2 regions of the Metapseudomonas furukawaii genome follow, and region 1 is predicted to be linked to the other one. Evidence: predicted binding sites of a transcription regulator. Region 1 holds the regulator's gene; the other holds the start of a gene.
The links. The regulator FliA, encoded in region 1, starts transcription of late flagellar genes. The targets are predictions, from matches to a motif close to CTAAAGTTTNNNNNNNNNNNGCCGNTAA.
Positions count from the first base shown of each region.

Region 1 (9,518 bases):
TCCAGCTCGACCAATTGCTCGGACAGTTGCTCCAAAATCTCGCCGGCCTCTACCAGGAAGTCCTGGAGGATTTCTTCATCGGCGTCGAAGCTCATATGAGCGCTCCCTAGAAACCAAGGCTGGATAGCAGATCGTCGACGTCGTCCTGACCGGACACCACGTCTTCCCGTTTATCGGCATTCATCTGCGGACCTTCACCCCTGGAGGTGTCTTTTTGTTTGTCGGCCTCGGCACGCAACGCATTGTGGTCGTGCTCGATACCCACGAAACGGTCCACCTGGCTCGCCATCAGCACCAGCTTGACCAGATTGCTCTCCACCTCGGTGACCAGCTGGGTCACGCGCTTGATCACCTGGCCGGTGAGGTCCTGGTAATCCTGCGCCAGCAGGATGTCGTTGAGCTTGCCGGAGAGTGCGTCGGTATCACGCTGGCTGCGCGCCAGGAACTGGTCGACGCGACGGGCCAGCTCGCGGAATCCGTCCGCGCCGATTTCCCGGCGCATGAAGCGTCCCCACTGCTCGCGCAGCTGCAGGGCTTCGTCGCTGAGTCCGTTGAGCAATGGCGCACTCTCCTCCACCAGGTCCATGGTACGGTTGGCGGCCTTCTCGGTCATGTGCACCACGTAGCCCAGCCGGTCGGTCGCGTCGGCGATCTGCGACACTTCCTGGGCATGGGGCAGGCGCGGGTCGATCTGGAAGTTGACGATGGCGTTATGCAGCTCGCGGGTGAGCTTGCCGACCTCCAGGTACAGGCCGCGATCCCGGACCTGGTTGAGTTCTTGGATAAGTTGCACGGCGTCGGTGAAATTGCCTTTCTCCAGGCTGTCCACCAATTCCCGCGCACGGTCTTTCAGGGTCGACTCGAAGTCTCCCAGCAGGGGTTCTTTCTGGTCCATGGTGCCCTCGCGGCCGGCATCAGCCGTTGACCCGCTCGAAGATCTTCTCGATTTTTTCCTTCAGGACCTGGGCGGTGAAGGGCTTGACCACATAGCCGTTCACGCCGGCCTGGGCCGCTTCGATGATCTGGTCGCGCTTGGCTTCCGCGGTCACCATCAGGACTGGCAGGTGCTTCAGGCGTTCATCCGCCCGCACGGCGCGCAGCAGGTCGATGCCGGTCATGCCGGGCATGTTCCAGTCGGTGACGAGAAAGTCGAAGTTGCCGCTGTGGAGCATCGGCAGCGCCGTGGTGCCGTCGTCCGCTTCGGCGGTATTGGTGAAACCCAAATCGCGCAAGAGGTTCTTGATGATGCGTCTCATCGTCGAGAAATCGTCAACGATGAGGATTTTCATGTTCTTGTCCAAGTCGACCTCCGTACAGTCCTCAAACGCCCCTCTTGCCGGGCGCCGTTCAAATCTGGAAGCGGTGTGCCGTTCAGCGCGCGCGCCACTCGCCGAGACGCGCACGCAGGCGTGCGGCGCACTGGCTGTGCAATTGGCTGACCCGCGACTCGCTGACCCCCAGCACTTCCCCGATTTCCTTCAAATTCAGTTCTTCGTCGTAATACAGCGCCAGCACCAGGCGCTCACGCTCCGGCAGGTTCGCGATGGCATCGGCCAGCGCGGCCTGGAAGCGTTCTTCTTCCAGATCATGGGAGGGTGAGAATTGGGTGAAACCGGCGTCCTCGCGCACGCCGCCATGCTCGCCGTCCTGCAACAGGTCGTCGAAGCTGAACAGGCGGCTGCCCAAGGTGTCGCTCAGGATGCCGTAGTAGTCTTCGAGACTCAATCCAAGTTCGGCAGCAACTTCCTGATCTTTAGCGTCACGCCCCGTTCTCGCCTCGATAACGCGGATCGCGTCACTCACCATACGGGTGTTGCGGTGCACCGAACGCGGTGCCCAGTCGCCCTTGCGGACCTCGTCGAGCATGGCGCCGCGAATGCGGATGCCCGCGTAGGTTTCGAAGCTGGCACCCTTGGTGCCGTCGTATTTCTTGGAGGCTTCGAGCAAGCCGATCATCCCGGACTGCATCAGGTCTTCCACCTGCACGCTGGCCGGCAGGCGCGCGAGCAGGTGATAGGCGATGCGCTTGACCAGGGGGGCGTAGCGCTCGATCAACTGATGTTGCGAATCCCTTGCCTGTGTCTTGCCGTACATACGCAGTCCAGTAGCGGGTGTCATACGGGCGTTTCCGCGGGCGACTGTCTGACCAGACGCTCGACGAAGAACTCCAGGTGGCCTCTCGGATTGGCCGGCAGCGGCCAGCTGTCGACCTTCTGCGCGATGGCCTTGAAGGCCAGCGAGCACTTCGAGCGCGGGAAGGCCTCATAGACCGCGCGCTGCTTCTGTACCGCCTTGCGCACCGACTCGTCGTAGGGGACGGCGCCCACGTACTGCAGGGCGACATCCAGGAAGCGGTCGGTCACCTTGGTCAGCTTGGAGAAGAGGTTGCGCCCTTCCTGGGGGCTGTGGGCCATGTTGGCCAGAACCCGGAAGCGGCTCATGCCGTAATCGCGGTTGAGCAACTTGATAAGCGCGTAGGCGTCGGTGATGGAGGTGGGCTCGTCGCAGACCACCACTATGACTTCCTGCGCCGCGCGGACGAAGCTGACCACCGAGTCGCCAATCCCTGCGGCGGTGTCGATCACCAGCACATCGAGGTTGTCGCTGATATCGCTGAACGCCTGGATCAGGCCGGCGTGCTGCATGGGCGAGAGCTGCACCATGCTCTGGGTGCCGGAAGCGGCCGGGACGATACGGATGCCCCCCGGCCCCTGCAACAGCACGTCGCGCAGGTCGCATTCGCCATTGATCACATCGGCCAGGGTGCGCTTGGCGGTGAGGCCGAGCAGCACGTCGACGTTGGCCAGACCCAGGTCGGCGTCCAGCAACATGACGCGGCGACCGAGATCGGCGAGCGCCAGGGAAAGGTTCACCGACACGTTGGTCTTGCCGACGCCGCCCTTGCCGCCGGTCACCGCGATCACCTGTACGGGATGCATACTACCCATTTGAAATACCTTGCCTTGGGCCACTTGGCTGCCTAGCACCGCCCACTCCAGGGCGGCTCGAAAAATTCGTCAACCGGCGCGACGCGCCGGATTCTGGTAGAGCCCGGCGAACAGGTCGGCCATGGCTTCCTCGCTCGGGTCCTCCGGTGCCTGGAGGCTGACCGCACGGCTCACCAACTGGTGGCTGCGGGGAACCTGCAGATCATCCGGGATTCGCGGCCCGTCGGCCAGATAGGCTACCGGGAGATGCTGGCCGATAGCCAGACCCAATGCCTCACCGAGGCTGGCCGCTTCATCCACCTTGGTGATGACACAACCGGCCAGGCCGCAACGTTTGTAGCTGTGATAGGCCGCCTTGAGCACCTGGCTCTGGCTGGTGGCGGCCATCACCAGGTAATTCTTCGCATTTATCGCCCGGCTCGCCAGTGCCTCCAGCTGCATCGTCAGCGCCGGATCGTTGGTGGGCAGGCCGGCGGTGTCGATCAGTACCACGCGCTTGCGCACCAACGGCGCCAGCGCCTGGGTCAGGGACTGGCCCGGATCCACCAGGGTCACCGGCACGTTGAGAATCCGGCCGAGGGTCTTGATCTGCTCCTGGGCACCGATGCGGAAGCTGTCCATGCTGACCAGGGCGACGCTCTGGGCGCCGTACTTGAGCACATAGCGCGCCGCCAGCTTGGCCAGGGTGGTGGTCTTGCCCATGCCGGCCGGGCCGACCAGGGCGATCACACCGCCCTCTTCCAGGGGCTCGACCTTGGGGGTACGGATGGCGTGGGCGAGGTGGGCCAGAACCATGCGCCAGGCCTGGCGCGGCTCGTCGACCTTGGCCACCTTGTCCAGCAGGGCGCGTCCCAGCTCGGCCGGCAGCCCCATGCGCTGCAGGCGACGCCAGAGGCTGGCCTGCTGCGGACGACGGCTCTGCATCTGGCCCCAGGCGATGGAGCCCAACTGGACTTCGATCAGCTCGCGCAGCCCGCTCAGCTCGAAGCGCATGGCATCCAGGGCGGCCTGGTCGACGCCGGAGGATTTCGGCGCGGCCACCGGCTCCACCGGGCGCGCCACCGCACGCGGACGGCCCAGGGCGGCCGACAGGGCCTCTTCCGGCAGTTCCGGCTCGACGGCGGTCAGCGGGCGCGCGGCGAACAATTGACGGTCCTTGGCGGCATCGGCCTCGGCACGCACGGCCAGATCGGCCTGGGCCTGGGCGATGCGGGCCTGGGTCTTGCGCAGCTCGGCCTCGAGGGCCGGGTTGGGCTTGCTCGGCGCCGGCGCCGGCATGGGATAGTCCAGGGCGGCGGTCAGCTCGACACCACCGGCGACGCGACGATTGCCGATGATGGCGGCGTCCGCGCCCAGTTCATCCCGCACCAGCTTCATGGCTTGACGCATATCGGCGGCGAAGAAGCGTTTGACCTGCATGGCCGTAGACCTCGATTAGTTCTGTCCCACAGTGGCCACGATGGTGACCTGCTTGTTGTCCGGTATTTCCTGGTAGGCCAGCACGTGCATGGTCGGTACGGCCAGCCGTGCGAAGCGCGACATCATCGCCCGGATCGGCCCGGCCACCAGCAGGATGGCCTGCTTGCCGAGCATTTCCTGGCGCTGCGCCGCATCCACCAGTGAACGCTGCAGCTTCTCGGCCATTCCGGGTTCGAGGAGAACGCCATCTTCCGAACCCTGTCCGGCCTTCTGCAGGCTATTGAGCAATATCTGTTCCAACCTGGGCTCCAGGGTGATCACGGGCAGCTCCGGCTCTAGTCCCACAATGCCTTGGACGATTGCACGGGACAGCGCGACGCGAACCGCCGCCACCAGCGCGGCGGGATCTTGACTCTTCGGCGCGACGTTGGCGATGGCCTCGGCGATGGTGCGGATGTCACGCACCGGCACCTGCTCCTGCAACAGCGCCTGCAGCACCTTGAGCAGGGTGGACAGGGACACCACGCCCGGCACCAGCTCTTCGGCCAGGCGCGGCGAGCTCTTGGCGAGGTTCTGCATCAGCTGCTGGACCTCTTCGTGCCCCAGCAGCTCGTGGGCGTGCTTGTAGAGCACCTGGTTGAGGTGGGTGGCCACCACGGTACTCGCGTCCACCACGGTGTAGCCGAGGGACTGCGCCTGGTCGCGCTGGCTGGCGTCGATCCACACGGCCTCCAGGCCGAACGCCGGATCCTTGGCGGCGACGCCGTTGAGGGTGCCGAACACCTGGCCGGGATTGATCGCCAGCTCGCGGTCCGGGTAGACCTCCGCCTCGGCGACGCTGACGCCCATGAGGGTCAGGCGATAGGCGTTGGGCAGCAGGTCGAGGTTGTCGCGGATATGCACCGAGGGCATGAGGAAGCCCATCTCCTGGGACAGCTTCTTGCGCACGCCCTTGATCCGCGCCAGCAGCTGGCCGCCCTGGTTGCGATCCACCAGCGGGATCAGCCGGTAGCCCACTTCCAGGCCCACCAGGTCGACGGGAACGACGTCGTCCCAGCCCAGCTCCTTGGTTTCCTGGGCGCGCTGGGCGGGCAGCAGTTCCTGCTGGCGCTTCTCCTCCTGCACCGCCTCTTCCTTGACCTTGTTCTGCTTCTTCCAGATGAGCCAGGCGCCACCGGCGGCCAGCAGGCCGAGGCCGACGAAGGGCACGTGGGGCATGCCGGGCACCAGCCCCATGGCGATCAGGATGGCGGCCGAGACGGCCAGGGCCTTGGGCGAGGCGAACATCTGGCGGTTGACCTGCTGGCCCATGTCCTCGGAGCTGGAAACCCGCGTGACCATGATGGCGGCGGCGGTGGACAGCAGCAGCGAGGGGATCTGCGCCACCAGGCCGTCACCGATGGTCAGCAGGGAGTAGATGCGGCCGGCGTCGCCGAAGCTCAGGCCGTGCTGCAGCATGCCGATGGCGATGCCACCCAGCAGGTTGATGAAGAGGATCAGCAGGCCGGCGATGGCGTCGCCACGGACGAACTTGCTGGCACCGTCCATGGAGCCATAGAAGTCGGCCTCCTGGGACACTTCGCTGCGGCGCTTCTTGGCCTCGGCCTGGTCGATCAGCCCGGCGTTGAGGTCGGCGTCGATGGCCATCTGCTTGCCGGGCATGGCGTCCAGGGTGAAACGCGCGCTCACCTCGGAGATACGTCCGGCACCCTTGGTGACCACCACGAAGTTGATGATCATCAGGATCGCGAACACCACTGCGCCCACCACGTAGTTGCCACCCACCACCACGTCGCCGAAGGCCTGGATCACCTTGCCGGCGGCATCGTGGCCGTCCTGGCCGTGGAGCAGCACCACCCGCGTGGACGCGACGTTCAGCGCCAGGCGCAGCAGGGTCGCCACCAGCAGGATGGTGGGGAACACGGCGAAGTCCAGCGGACGCATGGCGTAGACGCTGACCAGCAGGACCACGATGGACAGGGCGATGTTGAAGGTGAAGAAGACGTCCAGCAGGAAGGGCGGTACCGGCAGGGTCATCATGCCCAGCATCACCAGCACCAGCAGCGGCACCCCGAGATTGCCCCGGCCCACCGCCATCAGGTTGTTGCGGACATTGCCCACCAGTTGCGTACGATCCACTGTTGCTCCCCTACCCCTTTCGCGAAACGCCGTTCCGCACTTCCAATCTTTTGACGCCAGAGGGCGCCTTGACCTCCCTTGTGCAAGAAGCCTTCCAACTTCGTTAAGGATCTGATTTCAGGAAAGAATCCGTAGGCCGGGGCAGGCTTCACCAACCCACCGGCGAGGTCCGGTGCGGGTACGCCGATGGGTTTCGCTGCGCTCTACGCCATCCTACGGATGCGCGGTGCGGGGCGTGGCTTTCGTAGACATCATGGATTGACCTGCCCCACCTCGAAAGCGCGGGTTATGTTTTCGGGGTGGAAACACCTCCAACACAGAGCCGCATCGAGGGGGACAGGTCATGAACGAGTTTAACCAGGTCTATGTAGGTTTGGACGTTCACCAGGCGACGATTGCTGTCGCGGTGGCACGGCCGGGGCGCGGTGAGCCGGACTATCACGGCACCATCGAGAACCGCGACAGCGCGCTGCGCAAACTGCTCAAGCAGCTGAGCCGGCAGGGCGAGGCGTTGAGCTTCTGCTACGAGGCCGGCCCCTGCGGCTACGGCCTTTACCGTGAGCTGACAGCGCTGGGCCATGGTTGCGTGGTGGTGGCGCCCTCGCTGATTCCGCGCAAGGCGGGCGAGCGGTTGAAAACCGACCGTCGGGACGCCCTGATGTTGGCGCGCCTGCATCGGGCGGGCGAGCTGACGGCGGTGTGGGTGCCGGATCAGGAGCAGGAAGCGATCCGCGACTTGACGCGCGCCCGGGAGGACATGAAGTCCCTGGAACTGAAGTGCCGGCAACGCCTGGGCGCGTTCTTGCTGCGTCATGGGCACGTCTATGCCGGTAAAAGTCGCTGGACCCAGGCCCATTTCCACTGGTTGGCGAGCGTGAAACTTGACTCGCCGGTGCAGCAGATCGTCCTGCAGGAGTACCTCGACACCGTTAAATCGATGCAACGGCGGGTGGCCGATCTGGAAGCGCAAATGCACGAAGCGCTGGCCGGCTGGTCGCTGGGTACGGTGGCGCAAGCCCTGATGGCGTTGCGCGGGGTGAGCCTGATCACGGCGATGACGGTGTTGGCGGAGTTGGGCGACCTCAGTCGCTTCGACTCGCCGCGCGAGCTGATGGCCTACCTGGGACTGGTTCCCAGCGAGCACTCCAGCGGTGGCTCACGCCGCCAGGGCCGCATTACCCGCACGGGCAATGGCCATGTCCGGCGGGTGCTGGTGGAAGCGGGGTGGAACTACCGTTTCCCGGCACGCAAGACACGCGTCATCGAGGCGCGCGCGGCGAAAACCTCGGCGGTGGTTCAGGCCATCGCCTGGCACGCGCAGAAGCGCTTGTGCGGTCGTTATCGAGCGCTGCTGGCGGCGGGCAAGCTCAAGCAGCAGGTCACCACCGCCATCGCCCGGGAGCTGGCGGGATTCATCTGGGCCATCGCCTGCGCGGTGGCGGGCAAGGCACACGGCAGTAAGGCCGTGGCATGAACCCGCAGCAGTGGCTTCGGTTCAGGGGGTGGAGGGCCGGTGAGGAGAACCCCTGGCGCTCCTATGTGGCGTCCTCTGCGAGGAGGACAGACCCACGACCGTAGAGAAGGGCAGCTCCGCGACGAAGTGAAGTCAGGTCGGTAACCAACCCACGTATATCAGAGTGATCCACCGTCGCCTAATCGCCCTCCACCCCCTGAACCGAAGCCACTGGCGGAGAAGAACAAAACGAAAGAATAGACCCAGAGTTGACAGGTCAATCCATATCAGGAGCCGGCTTGCCGGCGAATGGCGTGGCTCGCGCTTCACCGACCCACCGGCGGGGCCCGGTGCGGGTACGGCGATGGGTTTCGCTGCGCTCTACGCCATCCTACGGGCGCGCGGTGCGGGGCGTGGCTTTCGTAGGGGCCGGCCATGCGCACGGCGCATCCTGCGTTTTCCACCCGGCCGGAATTCGCGGAAAACCGTCCTCGCAGGATGCGGGTTCGATTCCGATCCTCACTCGTCGCGGCGCAGGTCCGGCGGAATCGGCAGGTCGTTGAGCGGCGTCGGACGCTTGCCCTTGCCGGCGCGGAACTGCTTGAGCTGATAGACGTAGGCCAGCACCTGGGCCACGGCCAGGTAGAGGCCGGCGGGGATTTCCTGGTCCAGTTCGGTGGAGTAGTAGACCGCCCGGGCCAGCGCGGGCGACTCCATCACCGTCACCTTGCTGTCCTGGGCGATCTCGCGAATCTTCAGCGCGGTGAAGTCGCTGCCCTTGGCCAGCAGCACCGGCGCCCCGCCCTTCTCGGCGTCGTACTTGAGCGCCACGGCGAAGTGGGTGGGGTTGGTGATGACCACGTCGGCCTGGGGCACGGCGGCCATCATGCGCCGCTCGGCCATCTCCCGCTGCAACCGCCGAATGCGCGACTTCACCTCGGGCTTGCCTTCGGAGTCCTTGTACTCGTCGCGCACTTCCTGCTTGGTCATCATCAGCTTCTGCTTGTTGTCCCAGAGCTGGAACGGCACGTCCACGGCAGCGATCAGGATCAGGCCGCACGCCAGCCAGATGGCGCTCCAGCCCACCACCTGGACGCTGTGGAGAATGGCCATGTCCAGCGGCTCGTGGGCGATCGCCAGCAGATCGTCGCGATCCGCGTTCAGCACCAGCAAGGCCACCAGCAGGATCAGCCCGAACTTGGCCAGGGCCTTGAGCAACTCGGCCAGGGCATGCAGGGAGAACATGCGCTTGAGGCCTGACAGGGGATTCATCCGACTGAACTTGGGCATCAGGGCTTCGGTGGAGAACAGGAAGCCGCCCATGGACACCGGGCCGATGATGGACACGATGAGCAGGGTGATCAGCAACGGCATCACCGCGTCCAGCGCCAGCTTCCCCGATGAGAGCAGCAGCAGCCCCATGCTGCGCTCGTCCATGAGCACCGCGCGGGACAGGTCGAAGTTGGAGCGCATCAGCTTCATCAGCATGTCGGCCATGCCGCCGCCAGTGGCCAGCAGGCCGCCAGCGCCCGCCAGGGTCACCACCAGGGTGTTGAGCT
Region 1 covers NZ_AP014862.1:4,350,886-4,360,403, forward strand. Annotated here, with positions in the region: gene KF707C_RS20100 (chemotaxis protein CheA) at 1-95, opposite strand, end outside; gene KF707C_RS20105 (protein phosphatase CheZ) at 107-895, opposite strand; gene KF707C_RS20110 (chemotaxis response regulator CheY) at 915-1,289, opposite strand; gene fliA (RNA polymerase sigma factor FliA) at 1,372-2,118, opposite strand; gene fleN (flagellar synthesis regulator FleN) at 2,115-2,948, opposite strand; gene flhF (flagellar biosynthesis protein FlhF) at 3,018-4,367, opposite strand; gene flhA (flagellar biosynthesis protein FlhA) at 4,383-6,506, opposite strand; gene KF707C_RS20135 (IS110 family RNA-guided transposase) at 6,850-7,980, shown strand; gene flhB (flagellar biosynthesis protein FlhB) at 8,479-9,518, opposite strand, start outside.

Region 2 (9,518 bases), 1.3 Mb from region 1:
GACTTCGGCGGCGCGTCGGGCGCGGCGTTGCTCCAGGTTGGCCAGTTCGCGGTTGGCCACCAGCACCAGGCGCTCGTCCTCGCCCTGGGGCAGGGCATCCTGGGCGCCCAGGGCCAGGGCCTCGGTGATCAGGTCGGAGTCGTTGCCCTGCACTAGCTGGATGAAGGGGATGTCCTTGGACTGGCGGCGGATGCTGTTGAGGGCTTCGCCCGGCGACAGGAGTTCGCTGTCGGGCGCGGCGATCAGCAGGTCCCAGCTCTGCTGCAGGGCTTCATTGAGGTCGTCGGCGGAGGTGATGCGATGAACCCGGGTGGCGCGACCGGAATTGCGGAAAAGGCTGACCAGTCGCTCGGCTTCGTTCTGCGAGTCTTCCAGGATCAGCAGACGGATCGTTTTCTTTTCGATGGCCATGGCCTTTGCTTAGCGCAGAACGAGCGCGTATAGGCGACGAACGGTGGGTTTTCCGGAATCTACAGTGACTTCCAGAGTGAGTCAAAATCTTCCTCTCCGCCCTGCGGCGTGGTGCCTGTTCCGCCTCCGGGTTTTCCCTGGGGCGGTGTCGGCTGCTCGAAGGTGCGGTATTCGAACTGGCTGAAACTGCCGGTGCTGGTGACGCGCCGGGTGAGGACGGCGCGGTGTTCATCGCCGTGGAGGTTGAGCTGGACCTTGTTGCCTTCCTGGAAGGGCAGGCGCGGGGTGATCAAGGTGGCCGGCCGCGAGATGGCGTTGATCGCCGGCAGCAGCAGGGCCCGCAGGTAGTGGCTGCCCTGTTCGCCCTTGCGGACCAGTTGCACGCCGCAGGACTGGGCCTGGGGGGCCACCAGCTCGATGCCCATCTGGGTGCCGCCACCGCGGACCTGTCGGATCCAGCGCACGATGGCGATGCTCCAGCTTTGCCCCGGCGCGTCCTGGATGCCCAGCAGCTCGCCGGCCTGCAGCTGGCTGGGAACTTCCCTCGGCCAGCTCAGGCAATAGCCTCCGGGGCTGTGGTTGACCACGGCCACGCTGAAGGTGGGGTAGCTTTCCGGACTCACGCTCGCCTGCGTCGGGCGGGTGTTGCTCTCGCCCACCGGGCGGGTGTACTCGATCTCCTCCATCAGGGTCCCGGGCTGCCAGCCCGTAGTGGGCTGGGCGTCGAAGGCGTTGGCCCAGACGTCCTTGTTCACGGGTCTGTTGAGCGGATCGAAGATCGCCTGGCCGATCTCCTGGTGCAGCTTGAGCACCTCGCTGAAGGAGCGGCTGCCTGCCAGGAAGAAGTGCAGGGCGCTCATGCCGATGCACAGTGTGAGCTCGCCCTGGCCCGGATTGCGCTGGAAGGTGCGCTCGGAGATATCGCCCCAGGCCGAACTCAGGTGTTGCAGCAGGTCGAGGCTGAGGCCTTCGGGAACCAGCAGGGGGGAGTGGCCGCGCTGCTCGGGGGGCAGCTCCAGATGGTCCTTGATCGCGCTCACCAGGGGCAGCGGATCCAGGCCCAGCAGGCTGCGGGGTTCCACTTCCAGGAAGAGCGACTTGTAGCGGGGCGGTCCGTCCAGTTGCGGTGCGACGGCGAAGAGGCTGGAGGGCAGTTCGGCGGACTGCAGCCGCGCCCGGCTGCTCCAGGTCTCCAGCACTTCCGCCAGCTTGGCGATGCCGGCCTGGCGCATCTGGTTGCAGCGCGCGCAACCCAGCAGCAGGGCCACCAGGTAGGTCTGTTCGGCGCTCAGGCCGTCGGTGTGGCGGGCCAGTGGATCGCGTACGACGACGCGATGCAACTGGCGTCCGAGGGCCAGTTGGTAGAGCTGGTGCAGTTCGAGCCAGAGCCCTTCCGGGACCGGGCAGTACAACTGGCTGGAGCGGATCAGCGGACCCTTCAGGCTGTGCAGGGCGCGCTGCAGGGCGACGGTGAGGAGCTGCGTGCGGTCCCGGTCGCGGCTGGGACGCGGGGCTTCCTGGACGATGATCAGCTTGTAGCCGATGGCGAGGTGGTTCTGCAGGGCCTGGCACAGGTTGGCGACCTTGCGCGGGCGCTCGTCCAGCACGATGGACTGGCCGAGGAAGTGCCGCTCCAGGTGCTGGCAGACGAAGTGCACCTCGGGGCGTATCAGCTCCAGCAACTGCAGTCGACTTTCGCTCGGAACGACCAGTTGGTTCAGCTCCACCAGCGCCTGATAGAGCTGGCGTGCGGTTTCGCCGAGGTTGGCCTTCGGCAGGTGGGATATCCAGCGTTTCAGCTCACGAGGGGTGGCGTCACAGAAGGACAGGCTCTGTTTGCTCGGCGTGGGTACGCGCAGCAGCAGGTGAGGGCTCTGGTGGTCCATCCGGATCGGACTCTCTGATTGCTCGTGGGGGCGTGGGTGGGATTTCAGCACTCTATCAGCATCCATGCACGCTGACAGCCAATCCCTGGCCTGGCTGTAGGGCGTTGCCGGGCAGCCGGCCGAGGCTGCCCGGCTCCGGGTATCAGGCGTTCTTTGGCAGGGCCAGCAACTGGCCCATGCGCACCGGGCTGCCTGGCCAGGCGCTGTCGGCCCAACGGATCTGGTCGGGCCCGAACAGCACGATGGCGGTGGAGCCCAGCTTGAAGCGTCCCAGTTCCTCGCCTTTCTCCAGCTGGATGGGCGCGCGGGCCGCCTCATCGTAGCCGAAGGTCTTCAGCTCGCGCTTGGGCGGTGTCACCAGCCCGGCCCAGGTGGTTTCGATGGAGGCGACGACCATGGCGCCCACCAGCACCACGGCCATGGGGCCGCGCTCGGTGTCGAAGATGCAGGCCACACGTTCGTTGCGCGCGAAGAGTTCGGGCACGTTCTCGGCGGTGCTCTGGTTCACCGAGAACAGACGACCGGGCACGTAGACCATCTCCCGCAGGGTGCCGCCCAGGGGGGCGTGTACGCGGTGATAGTCCCGGGGCGACAGGTACACGGTGGCGAACTCGCCGCCCATGAAGGGGGCGGCGCGCTCTGCATCGCCACCCAGCAGTTCCAGCACGCTGAAGCTGTGGCCCTTGGCCTGCAGGCAGCGGCCGTGCTCGATGGTGCCGAGCTGGCTGATGGCGCCGTCGGCGGGGCAGAGGATGGCGCCGGGGGTGTCGTCCAGGGGGCGGGCGCCCGGTTTCAGCGCGCGGGTGAAGAAGGCGTTGAAGTGCTCGTAGGCGGTCAGGTCTTCCACCAGGGCTTCACTCATATCGACCCGGTAGCGCTTGGCGAACCAGCCGGTGAAGGCATTCTTGAACCAGCGCACGCGGCATTCGGCGATGCAGCCGGCGAGTCGCGACAGCAGGTGATGCGGCAGCAGGTACTGGCTGAGGATGAAGAGGCGTTCTTTCATGGGTAGTCCTTGTAAGGCGGAGACTCAGGCCTCCACGGGGGTATCCGGGTGATTGCCCCACTCCGACCAGGAGCCGGCGTATCCCTTGACCCTTGGATAGCCGAGGGCCTTGGCCACCAGGTAGGTGAAGCCGGAGCGGTGGTGGGTCTGGCAGTGGGTGATGATTTCCTTGTCCGGGGTGATGCCGAGGGACTGGAGGATATCCGCCATGTCGGTGCGGATGCGCAGGGCGCGGGCCGGGTCCATGGCGGCGGTCCATTCGTAGTTCACCGCGCCGGGGATATGGCCGCCCTTGGCCGCCAGCACCTTGGTGCCGGCGTATTCGCCCGGGCCACGGGCATCCCAGATGGCCAGGTCGGCGGAACCGAGGCGACTCTGGATGTACTCGCGGGTGGCGGTCGGCTCGTCGTGGAGCCTGAGGGGCAGCGGACCGCCGACGGGGGCGGGCACGGCCTCGGAGGTTTCCCGGCCGTCCGCCAGCCAGGCATGCAGGCCGCCGTTCAGGTAGTGGTAGCGGCTGTGGCCGATGACATCAAGCAGCCAGATGAAGCGTCCGGCCCAGCCGCCGCCTTCATCGTCGTAGACCACATAGGTGGCGTCGGCGCGGTGGCCGAGCTCCCCGAACAGCGCTTCCAGGTCGGCCTGGGCGGGCAGCAGGCCCGGTGCCGGGGGCTGGCCCAGCTGGGTGCGCTTGGGGTCGACGAAGCGGGCGCCGGGTAGATGGCCGGCGGCGTAGCGGGCCGCACTGGTGAGGCCCACCAGGATCAGGTCGTCGGCACCCAGCAGGGGCGCCAGGTCGGCCGGCTCGATCACCAGGGGCAGGTTGGAGAACGCGGACATTGAAATCTCCGGCATGGGCAAAGGGGCGGATTGTAGCCGTTAGCGACCCCGCTTGGTGAAGCTGGACAGCGCCCGCTCGATGCACTGGGCGGTCTTGGCGAAGGCGCGCAGGCTGATGTCGGCGAAGGGGGCTCCTCCCTGGTCGGCCACCACCAGCATCGCTACCCGGCCATTGACGGCCAGGGAGCGCAGCAGGAGGTGATCGCCGGCGAACAGGCCCTTCAGCTGGCCGGGTAGCAGGGCGGAGAACTGTGCCGCGTTGTCCGGGCCCAGGCGCAACTGCCCGGCTTGCGACAGCAGGCGCCGCAGCACCTGGCTTTGGGCCGGGTCCAGTTGCAGGCCATTGGCTTCCCTGGGCAGGCCCGCCTGTTGCTGGACCACGAGTCGGCTGTGGGTGCGGTCGGCCAGGAGCACCAGGACCCGGCCCATGCCCCCGCTCTGCAGGGCATCCCGCGCGCAGGCGGAAAGCTGCACCACGTTGGCGAAGGGGCTGGGTTCGCGGATCAGCTCACCGCAGTGGCGGCGCCAGTCTTCCAGGGCGCCGGCCGTAGGCGTGGGGGCGGGGGGCGGCTCCCGGCGGAGGCGGTGCTCGGACCAGGGCCAGAGCAGGGCCTCGGCGGGATGCCAGAGTCCGGGGCGCGCATGTTGGCGAGCGCTCTGCGCGGCCTGTTGGTGGACCAGTTGCTGGACCTCTCCCAGTGGAAGTTTCATGAACAGCCCGGTGAGGCGCTGCCAGCGCAGGCTATGGTCATCGCTCCAGCCGGCATGGGCGGACACCGCCAGGCCGTTGGCCAGCAGCACGCTGTTTCCCGGATGGGTGAGCCAGCGGGACAGGGTCGGGTTGGCGTCCAGTGCCTGCTGCTGGTGCAGCGGGTGTTCATTGTCCCGGGCAATGTGCAGGGCCTGGACCAGCAGTCGGCGGTCGTCGCTCAGTTGGCGGTAGCCCTGGGCGATCCAGTCCGGCAGCTTCCAGTGTTCGGCCAGGCCCTGGCAGAGGCGCAGCAGCGGCACGCCCAGCAGTTCGCGCTCCACCTTGCCGGCCGGCTCGCCCTCCGCCATCACCCTGCGCTCCCAGGTGGCGAAGAGGTCCGGGTGGTTGGCCAGCAGCGGCCACAGGGGCGAGAGGAAGAGCAGGCTGCACCAGTGGATCTCCTGCCACAGCCGTGCCAGGCGTGCGGCGAACAGGCCGTTGGCCTGCTGGGCGGCATGCTGGCCGATCAGGAGCAGCTGGCGCAGGGCCTGGGGAATGTCCTCCTCCGGGACGGCGGGCAGGCGGTTCAGCAGCACTTCCGCGCGTTGCAGGCCCAGGCGGGTCAGGGCGACCTCCAGGCTGTCCGCCGGGCTGCTGAGCAGTCTGCCGGCGGCATTGGCCTCCCGCAGCAGGCTCAGCGCCAGGGCAGGGCTCTCCTGGGTCAGGTCGGCGATGTCGCGCAGCGAGCGACGACTGTCTCCCAGGGCACGGCGCACCCGCTCATGGGCGGGCGCGGGAACGGGCAGGCGTACCCCGTCGAGGTGCTTGATCCAGCCTTCCAGGCTGCGTGGCAAGGGTTTTGCGCTAGACATATGAAGGGGCCGCCATTCTGGCTTTTCGCCTTAACAGGCTATAGTCTGGCGCGAAAATTCCGATAACTGGAAGGGGCTTCCTCATACAACCCTTTCCGTCCACTCTGCAAACTTCCTCCCTATGGCAAAAATCATCGGCATCATCGTCGTCTTCGCCAGCGTGCTTGGTGGATACGTCCTGTCCCACGGCAAGATCGCGGCACTGATCCAGCCCTTCGAAGTGATGATCATCGGTGGCGCCGCGCTCGGGGCATTCCTCCAGGCGAACCCGGGCAGCACGACGATGATCGTGTTCAAGAAGTCGCTGAAGATGTTCGGCACCCGCTTTACCCATGGCTTCTACCTGGAAGTCCTGCGCCTGCTCTACGAGATCCTCAACAAGAGTCGGCGTGAGGGGATGATGGCCATCGAGGCGGACATCGAGGATGCCGCCGCCAGCCCGATCTTCAGCAAGTACCCGGGCATCCTCAAGGACGAGCGCATGACCGCGTACATCTGCGATTACCTGCGGATCATGTCGTCCGGCAACATGGCGCCCCATGAGCTTGAAGGGCTGTTCGACATGGAACTGGCGAGCCTGAAGGAAGAGCTCGAGCACCCCGCCCATGCCGTGAACCGCATCGCCGATGGCCTGCCGGGCTTCGGTATCGTCGCCGCGGTACTGGGCATCGTGGTGACCATGGCCATGCTGGGCGAGGCCGAGCAGGCCGCCCTGGGCCAGCACGTGGGGGCGGCGCTGGTGGGGACCTTCCTCGGTATCCTCGCGGCCTACGGTTTCTTCGGCCCCCTGGCGGTGTCCCTGGAGCACGACGCCAAGGAGGAGCTCAATGTGTTCGAGGCCATCAAGGCCTGCCTGGTCGCGTCCGCCTCCGGCATGCCGCCGTCGCTGGCGGTGGAGTTCGGGCGCAAGACGCTGTTTCCGGCGCACCGCCCGAGCTTCAGCGAGCTGGAGCAGGCCGTTCGCGGCAGCTGAAGGCTGAACCATGGAGAACAACCAGCCGATCATCGTCAAGCGCGTCAAGCGCTACGCCGCTGGCCATCATGGCGGCGCCTGGAAGATCGCCTTTGCCGACTTCGCCACGGCGATGATGGCGTTCTTCCTGGTGCTCTGGCTGATGTCCTCGGCCACGCCGGAACAGAAGAAGGCCATTTCCGGCTACTTCAAGGACCCCATCGGGTTCAGCGAAAGTGCCAGCCCCTACGTCATCGACCTGGGGGGCACGCCCACGCCCGCGCCCGACCGCACGCTCAACCCGGAACTGAAGGACGCCCCGGACGCCCAGGATTCGGCCATCGACAGCGCGCCGCTGGATGCCAGCCAGGTGGAGACCCTCGCCGAGAAGATCGAGAAGGAGCGGCTGGAGTTGTTGCTGCAGGAACTGCAGAACAAGGTCGAGGAGAATCCCGAGCTGCGCAAGTTCAAGGACCAGATCCTCTTCGAGATCACCCAGGACGGCCTGCGCATCCAGATCATGGACGCGGCCAACCGCCCCATGTTCGACCTGGGCAGCGCACGCCTGCAGCCCTACTTCGAGGACATCCTGCTGATCCTCGCCGAAACCATCAGGTCGGTGCCGAACAAGATCAGTATCAGCGGCCACACCGACGCCAAGCCCTTCGCCGGAGATGGCGAGTTCGGCAACTGGGAGCTCTCGGCCAGTCGCGCCAACGCGGCGCGGCGCACCCTGGTGGCTGGCGGCTACCCGGACGAGCAGGTGGCGCGGGTGGTGGGATACGCCTCCTCGGCGCTGTTCGATCGCCAGGATCCCTTCAACCCGGTCAACCGTCGCATCGACATCACGGTCCTGACCAAGAAGGCCCAGCGCGCCATCGAGGGCGAGTCCGAACCGCCTGCGGACTCGCCGCCGGCTCCCGAGACGCCGGCCAGCGAAGGCGCTACCCAGGCGCCCGCGGAGTCGACGGGCGAGCCCCCGCAGCCCGGGGAGTTGCGGGAAAGGCTGAACATCTTCGAGGAAGGCGTCCTGAAGATGGACCAGCCGACGGGGCAGTGATCCCTGAAATGAGAAGGCCACGGATTCCGTGGCCTTTTCATTTCGTTCGGCGGATCAGTACTCGTCCCCGGGCAGGCTGGCGAGGATGTGCCGGTAGCTGGCCATGCGCTGGGGATGCACGCGGCCGTCATCCAGCGCCTTGAGCAGGGCGCAGCCGGGCTCGCGGTCATGCTTGCAATCACGGAAGCGGCAGGTGCCGAGCAGGTCGTGGAACTCGATGAAGCCGGCTTCCACGTCTTCGCGGCTGACATGGCCCAGGCCGAACTCGCGGATGCCGGGGGAGTCGATCAGCTCGCCGCCACCGGGGAAGTGGAACAGGCGCGCGGTAGTGGTGGTGTGCGTACCCTTGCCGGTGAGCTCGGAGAGGGCGCCGACCCGCGTGTCCACGCCCGGCAGGAGGCTGTTCACCAGGGACGACTTGCCTACCCCGGACTGGCCGACGAACACGCTGATATGGCCGTCGAGCCGGGCCTTCAGCTCGTCCATGCCGCCTCCCTGGCGAGCGGACACTTCCAGCAACGGGTAATCCAGCTGGCGGTACATGCCCAGCAGGTCGTCGAGCATGGCGCTGTTCTCGTCGTCCACCAGGTCGGCCTTGTTCAGCAGCAGCAGCGGGCGGATGCCGGCGTGCTCGGCGGCCACCAGGTAGCGGTCGATGAGGTTGGCGTGGGGGTGGGGCAGGGGAGCGAAGACGATGACGATCTGGTCGACGTTGGCCGCCACCGGCTTGAGGATGCCGCGCATGTCCGGCCGGCACAGCTCCGACCGACGCGGCAGCTGGGCCACGATCACGCCCGTGCCCTGGTTGCCGGTGCGCCAGACCACCCGATCGCCGGTGACCAGCGATGGCAGGTTGGCCCGCAGGTGGCAGCGCGTGATCTGGCCGGCCTGATCGCCGTCCAGGGCTTCCACTTCCACCTGCACGCCGAAGTGGGCGATCACCAGGCCCGTCTGCTCGGGGCCGAGGTCGCCGCCTTCCAGCTCCTCGAGGGCGCGGGACTCTCGCTTGGCCGCGCGGGCGGCGCGCTCTTCCTGGATCTTCTCGATGCGCCAGCTCTGCCGGCGGGTCAACTGGCGTTTGGCCATGATGGTTCCGCTTGGAAAAAACGGCGCGAGTTTAGCACGCGGCCCGCAGCGGCAGGCTCTAAGCTAGAATGCGCGCCCCGCCCTGGAGACCGACTATGCAGAATGCACAGAACCTGATCTGGATCGACCTGGAAATGACCGGCCTGGATCCCGACTCGGACGTGATCATCGAAATGGCCACCATCGTCACCGACAGCGACCTCAATGTCCTGGCCGAGGGGCCGGTGATCGCCATCCACCAGAGCGACGAGATCCTCGCCGGCATGGACGAGTGGAACACCCGCCAGCATGGCCAGAGCGGGCTGACCCAGCGGGTGCGCGAGAGTCGTATCGACACCGCCGAGGCCGAGGCGCAGACCCTGGCCTTCCTGGAGCAGTGGGTGCCCAAGGGCAAGTCGCCCATCTGCGGCAACAGCATCTGCCAGGACCGCCGCTTCCTCTACCGCCGGATGCCGAAGCTGGAGGCCTATTTCCACTACCGCAACCTGGATGTCTCCACCGTCAAGGAGTTGGCCGCGCGCTGGGCGCCCACCGTGCGCGATGGGGTCAGGAAGAGCAGCAGCCACCTGGCCATGGATGACATTCGCGACTCCATCGCCGAGCTGAAGCACTACCGCGAGCACTTCTTCAAGCTGTGATGCCGTCTCCCGCCCTGGCCTGATGACGGGCCAGGGCCCAGGCCACGTGCTCGCGCACCAGTGCCGAGGGATGTTC
Region 2 covers NZ_AP014862.1:5,627,217-5,636,734, reverse strand. Annotated here, with positions in the region: gene KF707C_RS26190 (EAL domain-containing response regulator) at 1-411, opposite strand, end outside; gene KF707C_RS26185 (hypothetical protein) at 471-2,297, opposite strand; gene asd (archaetidylserine decarboxylase) at 2,440-3,303, opposite strand; gene rhdA (thiosulfate sulfurtransferase) at 3,328-4,143, opposite strand; gene KF707C_RS26170 (HDOD domain-containing protein) at 4,183-5,706, opposite strand; gene motA (flagellar motor stator protein MotA) at 5,828-6,679, shown strand; gene motB (flagellar motor protein MotB) at 6,690-7,718, shown strand; gene rsgA (small ribosomal subunit biogenesis GTPase RsgA) at 7,773-8,804, opposite strand; gene orn (oligoribonuclease) at 8,900-9,442, shown strand; gene queG (tRNA epoxyqueuosine(34) reductase QueG) at 9,432-9,518, opposite strand, start outside.
Region 2: the regulator FliA is predicted to act here: its motif matches at 5,745-5,772, upstream of motA (flagellar motor stator protein MotA).